Regions from separate parts of the Calorimonas adulescens genome, predicted to be linked through region 2. Evidence: a T-box and tRNA genes for the amino acid it is inferred to sense, from the RefSeq annotation. Region 2 holds a T-box; the other holds one or more tRNA genes.
What was found. The T-box of region 2 lies ahead of pheS (phenylalanine--tRNA ligase subunit alpha). A T-box ahead of a tRNA ligase gene usually reads a tRNA of that ligase, here a tRNA-Phe.

Region 1: it encodes a tRNA-Phe, which carries the amino acid that the T-box ahead of pheS (phenylalanine--tRNA ligase subunit alpha) is inferred to sense. The anticodon was not compared.

Annotation. Positions count from the first base shown of each region.
Region 1 covers NZ_VTPS01000004.1:76,608-84,058, reverse strand. The annotation lists gene FWJ32_RS04030 (TRAP transporter substrate-binding protein) at 1-114, opposite strand, end outside; gene FWJ32_RS04025 (IclR family transcriptional regulator) at 235-1,017, opposite strand; gene ytxC (putative sporulation protein YtxC) at 1,171-2,052, opposite strand; gene FWJ32_RS04015 (DUF6873 family GME fold protein) at 2,107-2,832, opposite strand; gene FWJ32_RS04010 (GGDEF domain-containing response regulator) at 2,858-3,799, opposite strand; tRNA gene FWJ32_RS04005 (tRNA-Cys) at 4,005-4,080, opposite strand; tRNA gene FWJ32_RS04000 (tRNA-Gly) at 4,090-4,165, opposite strand; tRNA gene FWJ32_RS03995 (tRNA-Phe) at 4,171-4,246, opposite strand; tRNA gene FWJ32_RS03990 (tRNA-Asp) at 4,255-4,332, opposite strand; gene FWJ32_RS03985 (ArsR/SmtB family transcription factor) at 4,626-4,922, shown strand; gene FWJ32_RS03980 (NifB/NifX family molybdenum-iron cluster-binding protein) at 4,986-5,309, shown strand; gene FWJ32_RS03975 (4Fe-4S dicluster domain-containing protein) at 5,359-5,565, shown strand; gene FWJ32_RS03970 (heterodisulfide reductase subunit A-like protein) at 5,570-5,935, shown strand; gene panF (sodium/pantothenate symporter) at 6,351-7,451, opposite strand, start outside.
Region 2 covers NZ_VTPS01000007.1:64,853-72,303, reverse strand. The annotation lists gene FWJ32_RS05910 (ribonucleoside triphosphate reductase) at 1-1,768, shown strand, start outside; gene FWJ32_RS05905 (anaerobic ribonucleoside-triphosphate reductase activating protein) at 1,765-2,454, shown strand; gene FWJ32_RS05900 (ArsR/SmtB family transcription factor) at 2,662-2,976, shown strand; gene FWJ32_RS05895 (permease) at 2,982-4,148, shown strand; gene FWJ32_RS05890 (thioredoxin family protein) at 4,166-4,408, shown strand; T-box leader at 4,477-4,684, shown strand; gene pheS (phenylalanine--tRNA ligase subunit alpha) at 4,878-5,891, shown strand; gene pheT (phenylalanine--tRNA ligase subunit beta) at 5,904-7,451, shown strand, end outside.

The DNA.
Region 1 (7,451 bases), on a different contig from region 2:
CTGAGAGGACTGTTGAGCATTACCATTTGGTGCTGTATTCTGGCTGCTGCCACAACCAGTTATAGTGGATATAACCAAAATAGCCAAAAAAAGAATAACTAAAAACCTTTTCATTTTACCCCTCCTAATTCCCTATATTTTGTTTCATAATATGAAATATGGTTTTAGATTATGTTTATATTTTTACCACCCCTTTTAAAATAGACTAATACATCTATTGTTTAATCCAGCATGTTACACACCTCTTTCCTTTATCAAAAAGCCCATTTCCCTCGATATCTTTATTGTGTACTCCCTTATCAAATGTACTAATTCTGGAATCCTTTCTTTTGTAACACGTATCGTAGGACCAGATATGCTAACTGCTGCAACTGTTTCTCCATTGTAATTTAATATTGGTGCTGCCACACACCTTATCCCTTCCTCATTCTCTATATCGTCAATTGCATAACCCTGATTCCTTATCCTGGCCAGCTCTTCCTTCAATTTGACAGGGTCTGTAATAGTATTTTCAGTTTTCTTCGGTAACCCTTTCTCTATAATGAATTTATCAACTTCTTCCTCACTTAAAGAGGCAAGAAGAACCTTCCCTACTCCACTGCTGTGCAGTGACACACGTTTTCCTACCTGCGAATACATTCTTATCGTGCCGAAAGAGTTATCTACCTTATCGATATAGACACCCTCATACCCGTCAAGTACAACCAGATGGACTACCTCACCAGTGATTTTTGATAATTCATCAAGGTATGGGTGGGCGATTTTCCTGATATCAAGTCTTTCCATCACAGCACTGGATAGTTCCATGAACTTATAACCCAGCTTATACTTACCATCGCTGTCCTGCATGATATATCCATAATACTGGAATGTTGCAAGAATTCGAAAGACAGTGCTTTTATTAAGCCCTACCTCCTTCGAGAGGTCAGTTAGCGCAATGCCATAAGGGTATTTAGCCATTATCTCCAGTATCTTTATTGTACGCTCTAAGACCTGAACATTATATGAGTCATTCATAGATAGCACCTGTTTCATAATATAAAATTGAGTTTTATTTTTGTAATATATGTATTCTACATAAAATCAAAAAATCCTCCCTGCCCTTCAAAAATTTTTTTGATATCTTTTTATCAAATAAACAAAAGGATAGCTGCCTTTTGCTATCCTCTACTACTTTTTTATCATGCTCCTTATATCATTGCATAAGTTGCACCCACCACAAATGGAAACCCTGCCTCCAAACACATTTATAATGGTCTCTATTATCTCTTTGTTTACCGCTTTTTCAACTGAGTGTATATAAATTTTTACTGGCGCCATTGTAAGTAAAAAGCTTATTAATATATCATCCCTGTTCATTTCTGCCTCTATACTGTCCTGTATCGCCGATTCAATAAAATGGTTATCCAGTTCATTCATGTCCCCATCAAGAAGTTGATACGTGTCATCCTTTATTATTATATTTATTGTATCCAGTTTAGGGCTTTGCAGGTCAACAAAATACTTTAATAATTTTATAAAATCGTTATATTCCCTTTCCATAAGATATTCGTCTACTGCCCTATCAGCGATCTCACGCAGGCACTTTAAATAATTCTGGCCTCTGAATGATATAAAGCCTTCAAGATTTATCTCATGCATTTCACACAAGAAATCGTTTATACTTTTTCTCAACCCCTCTATTTTATATTCTCTAAGTTCCCTGTTATATTCGTCAGAAAAAGAAATTGCATTGGCATAGATAATTTCCTTTTCTTCTTTGTTAAAATAATAATAGTATCTATCTATTACTTTTTTTAATATGGTTTTTTCATGGACATCAACAATATAGGCACTTAAAGTACTGGCTATCAGCCCCATAGCAGCATTATAAGAGTCCCTCGTCGGTATATATCCATCTATGCATTCCAGTGAATAAATACATGTCTTTTTATCAACGATCTGCTTTTTTATCTTAAAAAATTCGCCGTCTTTAATCCTGGCCAGGCCTTTACACAGTTGCCTTAAAAACTCGTCTCTATTATCGTTGAGTATCACGGAGAAATAAGCCACTTAAATTCACTTCCTTTCTCCTGTAGTATGTGTATCCTCATATTCTTTATGCTGTCATAATGATTCCTGATTTAGAGAAATAATTGAACCTATGTCTATTATTTCATTGTCAGATAAATATTTTATTATTTTATTATGCTTTTCTGCAAACCCTTCAATTCTTTTAGAAACAGCCTTATCCCGTATCCTGCCTGTGAAAACAAGAATATCATCGTTTAAAGCACCACTGGCTCCACCAATAAACCCATAACTGTATCCCGGCAATCTGACATTGCCAGGTGGTAACAACAATGTATCTATACCTTCTCTTTCCAATACACTTGCGATACCTTTATCCTCTGTTATGACAGCATAGTCATTCAGGATACAGACATTGCATTTTGTATAGCCCTGATTTACATGCACAAAGGTGAAACCATATTTTTCTAGTATATCTCTAAGGACATTGTCTGTGTGTTTAAGGTTATGAAAAATTTTATTTCCAATTCTTGCTATATTATATGCTATATCTCCAGGATAATTGCATGTCAAGGTTGTGGCGCCCTTTATTAAGTTAAATCCAAGTGAACGAATAGCCCTTAATGTAGTATATGATGTACCCGGTGCATATATTACGTGATTATATATTGAATATATCAACATGTCAGGGTGAGCTGACACAGGAGACTGTAAATGTGGATGACTATACACTGGTATTACATTATTTCCCATATTTCTTAATGCTTTAATCTGTTTTTTTGCCCTATAATCCACAAGAAAGTATTTGTAATTTTTTTCCATGTTATCGCCTCAAAAAGAAGGAGTTTCATCTCCTTCTTCTATCAATGAAATAACTACTCTTAAATGCCATATTCTTAGCTACAGCCTTTAGCTCTGCTGCAACTTCACCTATTTCCAAAGGGCTCTTAAACCTGTGGTCTTCATTTACAACTATCCCTATTGAAACAGTCATAATTGGGTATTTCATTTCATGGCCGCGCCTATCTTTAGTTATTATATACCCTCTTTTAATATCCTCCTCATTGTAAAGCAGTTTGATTGAACTATCAAACGCTTTAATTATCTCCTGACTCAGTAGCTCCATTTTGTCGGTAGTAGTAATAACAACAAAATCGTCGCCACCAATATGGCCTATAAAGTCCCTGGTATCCCCCACTTTATGGTCGGCCTCTACTATGATGTCTGCCAGCAGTTTTATTCCCCTGTCGCCGCGTGAAAAACCATAATAGTCATTGAATGCTTTAAAATTATCCAGGTCTATGTAAAGGACAGCAAACTTCTCACCTGCCTCAAGCCGCCTTGTCATCTCCATGGTTATGTCAAGGTTACCATGAAGACCTGTAAGAGGGTTGGCAAGTCTGTTTCTGTCAATTCTTTTGAACAGATTTCTTACCCTGATTAGAAGCTCTTTTTCATTAAATGGCTTTACTATGTAATCATCAGCGCCAAGCTCCAGTCCTCGCAGCTTATCCTCTTCTTGCCCCTGCATGGTAAGTATGATAATAGGCATCAGGTTGTATACCGGGTCATCTCTGATTATCTTGCACACGTCCAATCCAGACAGCTTCGGCATAACAATATCTGTAAGCAGCAGGTCAGGTCGCTCCTTCTGTATCAGTTCTAATGTCTCCTCCCCATCAAAGGCGTTCACAACATCATAACCGGCTTTTTTTAAGATATCTGTTGTTATTTTGTTCGCCAGCACGGAGTCATCGGCTACCAATATCTTTTTCTTTTTCTCTTCCATTTATCAATCGTCGCCCCACCCAAATAATACTTCAATATATTATACTTATGTTGTATATGTTTTATGCTGCATTTTGTATCTAATATCTATTATATATATTTTACTTTTTTTATTCAATCCATGTCAAAAAATCTAATGAGCATATGAATTACAAATAATATACAAAAAGGGTGATAAAAATCACCCTTTAACTTTTTCTTATGTATGGAGGCGACGCCCGGATTCGAACCGGGGCATAAAGGTTTTGCAGACCTCTCCCTTAGCCACTTGGGTACGTCGCCATAAAAAAATGGAGCGGATGACGAGACTCGAACTCGCGACACTCGCCATGGCAAGGCGATGCTCTACCAACTGAGCTACATCCGCATATATGGTGCCCAAAGGTGGAATCGAACCACCGACACGGGGATTTTCAGTCCCCTGCTCTACCAACTGAGCTATCTGGGCAGATAATATGGCGACCCGGAAGGGGTTCGAACCCTCGACCTCTAGCGTGACAGGCTAGCGTTCTAAACCAGCTGAACTACCGGGCCGTTTGACATAATAAGTATATACGAGAATTCTATTTTAGTCAAAAATATAAAAATCCATTTACACGGGTTTATCTCTACATAGTTTCTAATATCTTTATATTTCTTTCCCTTTCGCCTCTACTCCGTCTAATGATATCCATCTCTGCACTAAGTGCTCAACTATATCATCATGTTATCCAATACCTGCCGATAACCTTATGAGCCATCCGTAATGCCCTTTTTAACCAATTCTTTAAGATTACCCTTGACAATATTCGAATAAACGAATATACTAAGTATGAAAGGATGGTCATATGATTCACAATAATTTTGATGTGTATGAAAGTTCGGCCGAATACTTTAAAGCCTTATCCCACCCTACCAGGATAAAAATAATAGAGCTATTGAGCAAAAGAGATATGTGTGTATGTGAGATGATGGCCGAACTCAATTTAGATCAATCGCACATCTCAAGACATTTAACGGTATTAAGAAATAATAACATAGTAGAGGATTCAAGAGATGGAAATAAAATTTTTTATACTCTTATCGATAAATCAATTGTTACTATAATAGAGCTTGTTAAAAAAGACCTATTCAAGTATGTTTAATCCGTGTTATTTTTTATCAAGTATATTCGTTTATTCGAATATTCGTTTATGGAGGTGAAAAAAGTGAAAATAGCTTTCGCTTCAAAAAATCATCTGGGTTTAAACAGTGAGGTGGGTACAAGCATATCCGGATCAGAATACTTTACTGTTGCTGATATAGAAGATAAGGAGCTAAAAAAAGTGCAAAATATCGAAAATATCTTCTATGGACATCAAAATATTGACGACAATGAATTTATTAAATTTATTCAATCTTTAAAAATTGATAAACTAGTCCTATTTAAAATTGATGATCCCGCTGTAAAAGAAAAGTTAAGTAAAAATAATATTAGTGTTATAGAAGGGGCAAACGGCAGAATAGCCGATGTATTGAATTCATTTGATTAATTAGCGTTCAATGAATAATCTTTATTTCCAGTGAAGGGGGGTGAACTTATTGGCAAAGAACTGGTATCCAATCATAAGTAAGGATAAGTGCATTCAGGATCATGAATGTGTTAACTTTTGTCCACACGATGTCTATACCATTGACGATGAGGGATATCCTAAAGTGGTTAATCCCGACAACTGTGTAGAGTTTTGTAAAGGATGTTCAAAAATTTGCCCCAGTGAGGCAATAACATATTTTGGAAATAGGAGGTAAAGCCATGAGTAAAAAAGGACTGTTGTTATGTGTCTGTCAGGGCACATGTCCGTCGTTTCAGGAGATGAATGTGTTTGAAGTATTAAATTCACTGAGAAGGGAAAATATATTTGAGTGGGTAGGTCTTCACCCGCAACTATGTGCTGACGATGGCGATAAATATTTAAGGGATATGCTGCGAGGGTGTGAAATCGATGAATTATACGTCGCCGGTTGCGACCCCACAATGCAGAGAAAGATGTACAGAGACGCCTTCGAAGATGCGGGATTTGCAAGAGACAAACATATAGGCGTGGAGATAAGAAACATGAATACACAGCAAGCTGTTGATGCGATAAAGAAAGCCGTCTCAGAAAGAGAACATGCTTAAAATCATGCAAATTTGCCAGGTACGGTGTGTATGTATATCAATCGCAACAGGTCTACCCTCATCTACAATATTGAGTTGATAATTCCTATTAGCTGAAAATACAACAATGGTTGGGACTGTACTTTGATATCAAAGACATTGTGTAGTCCCAACCTTTTGATTTAACGTTGCTCTATGTGATACAATTTTAAGATAAGCCTTATGTCACACTACAATTCAAAACCACCCCATGGAAGATATCCTGTATACAGGTGATAATTTGGCCAGGGATATCAATACAGCAGTCTTTTATGACTTCAACCGCCATACCCGCAGATGCAATCAATCCAGTATACATACGAAATTCAATTTAGACCAGTTTACCCCTCAAAAGATATTAACTCACCCTCACTAATGGACTTTCATACAATCCATTTTACACACCCCAAAACTTCTCTATAGTTTCCTCTTTTGGCGGTTTTGTAGCATAGGTAGCAATTAAAAAAGCTATTAGGCCTAAAATCAAGGTTAAAACTATTGGATGTGTGCCAAATGGCCTCGGCCATACCCTGCTAATAACGATAAAACTCACTATGCCAGTAATCATAGATGCTATAGCACCAGCTGCATTAGCTCTTTTCCAGTAAAGACCAAGTATAAGCATCCAGAAAAATGTAGCCTCAAGGCCACCAAAAGCATACAGGTTTATCCATATGATAAGTGATGGTGGCTTTATAGATGCCAAAATTGCAATAAGCCCCAGTAGAGCAGTTATTATCATGCTGGTACTGGTAAGTTTTCTCTGGTCATCATTTACTTTAGGATTTATATAATTTAGATAAAGGTCTTTAACTATAGTGCTGGATATAAGTATAAGCTGTGAGTCCACAGTAGACATTATAGCTGCCAACGGGGCAGCCAAAAATATGCCAGCAAACCAAGCAGGAAATAACCTCATGGCAAGTAATGGCATAACATTGTCCGTGGTAAGCCCTTGTGGTATCTCAGTGACAATCGCCCTTGCCATCACGCCGGTTAGATGAAGGCCAAGCATTAATACACCCGATACTACGGTACCAATTATAATTGCTCTATGCATGGACTTAGAATCTTTATATGCCATGGCCCTTATAGCATTCTGTGGGAGCCCGAGTATCCCTATGCAGACAAGCACCCAGTAAGATGAAATCCACGGCACAGCGATAAAGTTATCAACTCCATATGGTGTCAAGAGGTCCGGGTTAATAGTCTTTAAGGTGTGCATTATATTTGAAATGCCCCCACCTGCCATTATAGTGGCAATTAATATAACTACCGTACCAAAGACCATAATTGTCCCCTGTACAGCGTCAGTCAGGACCACTGCCCTGAACCCACCAACTGTTGTATAAATCAGAACAATGCTGCCAAACAGTATGAGTCCCCATATATACGGTAGGCCTGTAATGGTCTGAAATAATTTTGCTCCTCCTACAAACTGCCCAACAACTGCAACTATTAAAAATATAATTGCCCCCATCGAGGCAATCCAGACCAC
Region 2 (7,451 bases):
TATTGAGGAGACCATAGACCAATACATAGGTAGGGCGGACTGGAGGATAAATGAAAACAGCAATATGGATTATTCTCTTCAGGGACTTAATAATCATATATCCAGTTCTGTTACAGCCAGGTACTGGCTAAACAAGATATACCCTCAGGAGGTGAGGGATGCCCATATAAACGGAGATCTGCATATCCACGACCTGGGACTCTTATCGGTATACTGTTGTGGGTGGGATTTAAAAGACCTCTTGATAAACGGTTTTACCGGTGTTACTGGAAAGGTGGCCAGCAGGCCGCCCAAACACTTCAGGACTGCTTTGGGCCAGATAGTCAATTTCTTTTATACTCTCCAGGGAGAGGCTGCAGGTGCCCAGGCGTTTTCCAATTTTGACACTTATTTAGCTCCTTTTATATATTACGATAACCTTACATATCCTGAGGTAAGACAGGCTATGCAGGAATTTATATTCAACCTCAATGTCCCGACAAGGGTTGGCTTTCAGACGCCTTTTGTAAATATAACTATGGACTTGACTCCTCCCAATATACTGGCCAACGAGCCGGTGGTGATAGGTGGCAGGCTCATGGACAGGACATATGGTGAGTTTAAACCGGAGATGGATATGCTCAACATGGCCTTTGCTGAGGTAATGATGGAGGGTGATGCTAACGGCAGAATATTCACATTTCCCATTCCGACTTATAATATTACAAAAGATTTTGACTGGGACAATCCTGTGGTTGATAAGATAATGGAAATGACCGCTAAGTATGGTCTTCCATACTTCTCTAACTTTATTAACAGCGACATGAGTCCGGATGATGTAAGGTCTATGTGCTGTAGATTGCGCTTGGATAACAGAGAACTTAAGAAGAGAGGTGGCGGACTTTTTGGGGCAAACCCACTCACAGGTTCCATAGGTGTTGTTACTATAAATATGCCGAGGATAGGATATCTTTCAAAGTCAGAGGATGAGTTTTTTGATAGAGTGGGTAAACTGATGGATATTGCCAGGACCAGCCTTGAGATAAAGAGAGAGGTACTGGAAAGGATGACACAGGAGGGATTATACCCCTACGCTAAATTTTATCTGCGCGACGTATATGCCAGGTTTGGGGCATACTGGCAGAATCATTTCAACACTATAGGTCTTGTGGGTATGAATGAGGCCCTATTAAACTTTATGGGGTGCGGTATAGCTGCAGAGAAGGGCAGGAATTTTGCCCTTAGGGTGCTGGACTTTATGAGAGAAAAGATGGAAAGGTATCAAGAAGAGAGTGGTATACTATACAACCTCGAAGCTTCTCCTGCTGAAGGCGCAACGTATAGGCTGGCAAAAAAGGACAGAGAACTTTTTAAAGATATCATAACCTGCGGAGATAATGAACCGTATTATACCAACTCCACTCAACTTCCTGTGGATTTTACTGAGGATATATTCACGGCTCTGGATATTCAGGATGAACTACAGTGTAAATACACAGGCGGGACAGTACTGCACGGATTCGTAGGTGAAAGGATATACGATGTGCAAACCTGCAAGTCATTGGTAAGAAAGATTGCTGAAAACTATCATCTGCCATATTACACTATAACACCTACGTTTTCTATCTGTGACGACCATGGATATATAGATGGTGAACACTTTAACTGTCCGTACTGTGGTAAGAATACAGAAGTATACAGCAGGGTGGTTGGATATTACAGGCCTGTACAGTGCTGGAACAGAGGCAAGCAAAAGGAATTTTCAGAGAGGAAGGAATTTGTAATATGATATATGACCTGATGCCAGTCTCTATGGCTGACTATCCTGGCCATGTTGCAGCTACGATTTTTGTATCGGGCTGCAACTTTTGCTGTCCTTACTGCCATAACAGCTCTCTTATAAAAGCGGTTGATGAAGGGCGTATTTCAGAAGAGATATCTTTGAGTTATCTTATAAAGAGGAGCAATCTATTAGATGGTGTATGTATAACCGGTGGTGAACCAACCCTCTGGGGAGGGCTTGAGGGTTTTATAAAGAGGATAAAAGAGATAGGGTTTAAGGTAAAACTGGATACCAATGGGGCCAGGCCAGAGGTATTGAAAAGGTTAATATCTGGGGGACTTGTAGATTACGTCGCCATGGATATAAAGGCTCCGCTCAATAAATATCACTTCTTTGTAAAGGATAAGAGTGATATTTTGAGGGTTAATAAAAGCGCGGAATTGCTAATGAGCTCGGGTTTAGGTTACGAATTTAGGACTACAGTTCATGAAAAACTGCTGAATGTCGATGACTTTGAGGAAATTGGGGAATGGCTTAAGGGGGCAGAAAGATACGTTATTCAAGGGTATAAATATTCTGATGACATACTCAATAAAGATTTTTGCGGCGTGAGTCCGTGTAGCATCGATTATCTGGAAGACATTAAAAGGAAGGTTGAAAGATGCTTTGGGGAGGTATTGATTAGGGCATAATCTGCCCTTTTTTATTTGTCGGTAAGCAGTAGTGAAAATTTGCATACCTCGTATTCGGCCCGTAATAAAGGTAGAAAAATCAATATTGCAGTTAAAAAATAAAACGAAAAGGTGAGCACGAAAGCTATAGAGATATCTAAACCAGAGTTGACTACTATATTCCTATATGATAATATTTGAATATAACGAAGGAGATGATTTCCACCTATGGATAAATATGAATTGCGGGCAGAGGTTATAAAAGCTCTTTCTCACCCGGCAAGGCTGAAAATAATAGATATCTTATCGAGTTGCAACGAAAAATGTGTATGTGAGATAATGGAAGAACTTGGATTGGAACAGTCAACGGTTTCTAAGCACCTGTCAATCCTGAAAAGTGTTGGTATTATAGACAGCAGAAAGGACGGCTTGAAGGTATTATACCATTTGAATGCTCCGTGTATGGTGTCATTTTTTGGATGCATAGACAATATATTGAGTCGTGACATCGAAAGAAGGATGTATCAGTTGGAGAGGGGATAGGAGAATTGAAAAACTGGCAGAAGTTTACTCTAATTGTTACAGTGTTTTTGCTGGCATATTTTGTACCGTTTGAACGACCACGTGTACAGGGTGCTGTAATGGAATCATTATATATGCTCCAGGACTATGTTAGGCTTCATGTACTTACGTGTCTTATACCGGCTTTTTTTATCGCAGGGGCGATATCCAGCTTTATTTCTCAAGGTTCGGTTATAAAGTATCTTGGGGGCGGAGCCAATAAGACGGTCAGTTATCTGGTTGCTTCTTTATCAGGTACAGTTCTTGCTGTCTGTTCATGCACAGTTTTGCCGTTGTTTGCTGGTATATATAAAAAGGGTGCAGGAATTGGGCCGGCAACATCTTTTCTATACTCTGGTCCGGCAATAAATATATTGGCAATAATACTTACTACCAGGGTGCTGGGCTTTAAAATAGGCCTGGCCAGAGCCATAGGTGCTATATCTTTTTCAATTATCATAGGTCTTATTATGTCTGCACTTTTTAGAAATGAGGATGCAGTCAGGGCCAACTTGGAGGTATCATCAGTCTATCAGGAGGATGGGGAAAGAAGTGCAACCCAAAACATAATATACTTTACAGTAATGATACTCATTTTGATATTCGCTGCGTGGGGAAAGCCAGAACAGGAGGTTGGGTTTTTCAGCGATATATACAGAATAAAATGGTATATAACCGGTTTGCTTCTCATGGTCCTTTTTGCAATTTTGTTAAAATGGTTCAAGAAAGATGAGATACATAGCTGGCTGGATTCTACATGGCTCTTTACACTCCAGATTATGCCCCTGTTATTCGCAGGCGTCATGGTTGCAGGACTTTTGATGGGAAGGCCGGGAACAGATGCCGGGCTTATACCATCGAGATATGTGGCTTATCTGGTGGGTGGAAATTCAATAACTGCCAACTTTGTGGCCTCAATAATAGGTGCATTTATGTATTTTGCCACATTGACAGAGGTACCAATACTACAGGGTCTTTTGGGTTCGGGTATGGGTCAAGGACCAGCCCTTGCGTTGCTGCTTAGTGGCCCGGCCTTGAGCCTGCCCAGTATGCTTGTTATAAACAGCATACTGGGTGTTAAAAAGACTGCAGCATATATTACGCTGGTAGTCATCATGTCTACCATTGCAGGGTATATATTTGGAATGGTCTAATGAAAGGAGGTGAAAAAATGGAAATCAAGATACTGGGCACCGGATGTCCTAAATGTCAGGCCTTAGAGAGAAACACCAGGGAAGCATTGAAAGAGATGGGCATCGAGGCTGAAGTGACGGAGGTTAAGGATATAAAGAAGATTATGCAGTATGACATAATGACAACCCCTGGTATAGTTATAAATGAGAAGGTAAAAGCTGCTGGCAAGGTTCTAAGCAAGGATGAGATTAAAAAGCTCATTGAGGAAGAAAATGTGTAATTAAAAAAACGGATCAGGTATTTCATCTTTTTTCTCAATGTGGTATAATAATTGACAGTTTAAATATTGCAAACACTGTGAAGGGGAAGAGTAAGCAGGTAATCCATACAGGGAGGGACCACCATTGACTGAGAGCGGTCCTATGAGTATGCCTTCTGAAGTTCGCCCTGGAGTGGATGGGCTGAAATATGGAGTAGGTCCTTACGGCCTGGCCGTTATATTATAAGTGAGCTTTATGCTAATAAGGGTGGTACCGCGGAGCCTTTCGTCCCTGAAAAGGATGAAAGGCTTTTCTAGATTTATACATAATTTACTTTGCAGACAGAGATGCTTTTATGGAAGGCATCAGAAGAAAGGTGAGACGACAGCATGTATGTTGACTAACCAATCTCGGGTTGGAACTGATAATAAAGTATGATCGAATTTGAAACAATCACTTTAAAAGAAAAATAGGAAAGGATGTGATGCGATGGACCTTGAAAGAATCAGGATGGAAGCAGAAACTGAAATACAAAATGCCTCTGATATACAAGTGTTGGAGGAGACAAGGATTAAATACCTCGGCAAAAAAGGAATAATAACCTCTGCACTCAAGAGCATAGGCGAACTTCCAAAGGAAGAGAGACCGGCTGCCGGTGTGAAGATCAATGCGGTCAAGGTTGTCATTGAGGAAAGCCTTAATCATAGGTTAAAAGAGCTTGAAGAGAAGGAACTGGAAGAAAGATTAAAGAAAGAATATATTGATATAACCGTGCCGGGCAGAAAGCCAGAATTGGGTCACCTGCACCCGCTCACCATAGTAAGAGAAGAGATAACTGAGATATTCCTTGGATTGGGCTTTAGCATAGCCGAAGGACCTGAAATAGAGTATGACTACTATAATTTTGAGGCATTGAACATCCCGAGAGACCATCCGGCAAGGGATATCCAGGATACTTTCTATATTAATGACAACATAGTTTTGCGTACACACACGTCTCCTGTTCAGGTAAGGACAATGGAGAGGCAGAAACCTCCAATAAGGGTTATTGTGCCTGGAAGAGTATACAGGTCTGATAATATAGATGCTACCCATTCACCAGTATTTCATCAGATAGAGGGGCTGGTGGTAGACCGCAATGTTACTATGGGCGACCTCAAAGGCGTGTTAAGCCTCTTTGCCAAGCAGCTTTTTGGGGAGGATACAAAAACAAAATTCAGACCACATTACTTTCCGTTTACAGAACCCAGTGCTGAGATGGACGTTACCTGTATGGCATGCAAGGGTAGAGGATGCAGGGTTTGTGGGGGTACAGGATGGATAGAGATACTAGGTTCAGGTATGGTACATCCTAAGGTCCTCTCTATGTCAGGCATTGACCCTCAAGAGTATTCAGGATTTGCTTTTGGTATGGGTCTTGACAGGATAGCAATGCTAAAGTATGGAATAGATGACCTGAGGCTATTCTTTGAAAATGATATTAGATTTATCAGACAGTTTTAAGGGGGGCTGACAATGCTTGTACCATTGAGCTGGCTTAAAGAATTTGTGGATATAGATATACCGGTAGGAGAGCTCTGCAACAGGCTTACTATGACAGGTACTAAAGTGGAAACATATAAATATATGGGGGAGAACATAGAGAATGTTGTCATTGGTAAGATATTAAAGATAGAAAAGCATCCAAATGCAGATAACCTTCTTGTTGGGAGTGTGGATACAGGTAACGATATCCTTAGGATTGTTACAGGTGCCACAAACATATATGAAGGAGCGTTTATACCTGTTGCCAAGATTGGGGCCAGGTTACCCGGTGGTATAAAAATCAGGAAGAATAAGCTCAGAGGAATAGAGTCTATGGGTATGATGTGCTCTGCCGAGGAGCTTGGTTTGGATGAATCACTTTTGCCAGAATATCAGCGTGGAGGGATATTCATTCTTCCCGAGTTACCTATCGGTGAAGATGCTGTAAGGGCTATTGGATTGGATGACTATATCATAGAATTTGAAATTACACCCAATAGACCGGATGAACTGAGTATAGTAGGAATAGCCAGAGAAGTAGCCGTAACTCTTGGAAAAGAGTTTAGAATGCCTAACTTTGACATGCCCGAAGTGCTTAAAACGGAAGAATTGCCAATCACAGTAGAGATAAAAGACAATGACCTCTGCAAAAGGTATGTAGGGTGTGTGATAGATAATATTCAGATAAAAGAATCGCCTTGGGATATTCAGATGAAGCTCATCAAGTGCGGCATAAGGCCTATAAACAATATTGTGGACATAACCAATTATGTGATGCTGGAGTTGGGGCAGCCGCTCCATGCCTTCGATGCGGATAAGGTTTCTGAGGGAAAGATAATAGTTCGAAGGGCACTGGAGGGTGAGAAGATAGTGACCATAGACCATAAGGAGAGGGAATTAAGAAGTGACATGCTCCTTATAACTGATTCAAAAGGGCCCATAGGGATAGCCGGTGTGATGGGTGGATTGAATACTGAGATAACAGCAGATACAAAGAGGGTATTTATTGAATCTGCAAACTTTTTGGGAAGTAATATCAGACGTACCTCTAAAGCATTAGGGATGCGTTCTGAAGCCTCTTCCAGGTTTGAAAAGGGCCTGGCCTTGGAGATAGCACCTTTAGCTGCAAACAGGTGCGCTGTTCTCATAAGTGAGCAGGGGGCAGGTATTCCCTACTCTAACATGATAGATGTATACAGCGTGTTACCGGAAAGACATTCAATTACCGTAAACATAAACAGGATAAATGGGTTACTCGGTCTTAATATTGATGTCAGAACCATAACGGAAATTTTAGAAAGGCTTGAATTTAAAGTTGATATCCATGGTGACATGCTGAATATAGCACTGCCGTATTTTCGCAACGATATAGAGGGAGAGGCAGATATAGCGGAGGAAATAGCCAGGTTTTACGGGTATGACAGAATACCTGAAACCATACTGGATGGCAAAAGAATGGTCCAGGGCAGGAGGACATTGGAGCAGACGCTGGAGCTCAGGGCTAAAAACATTCTTTCTTCATTTTCACTGTATGAGGCT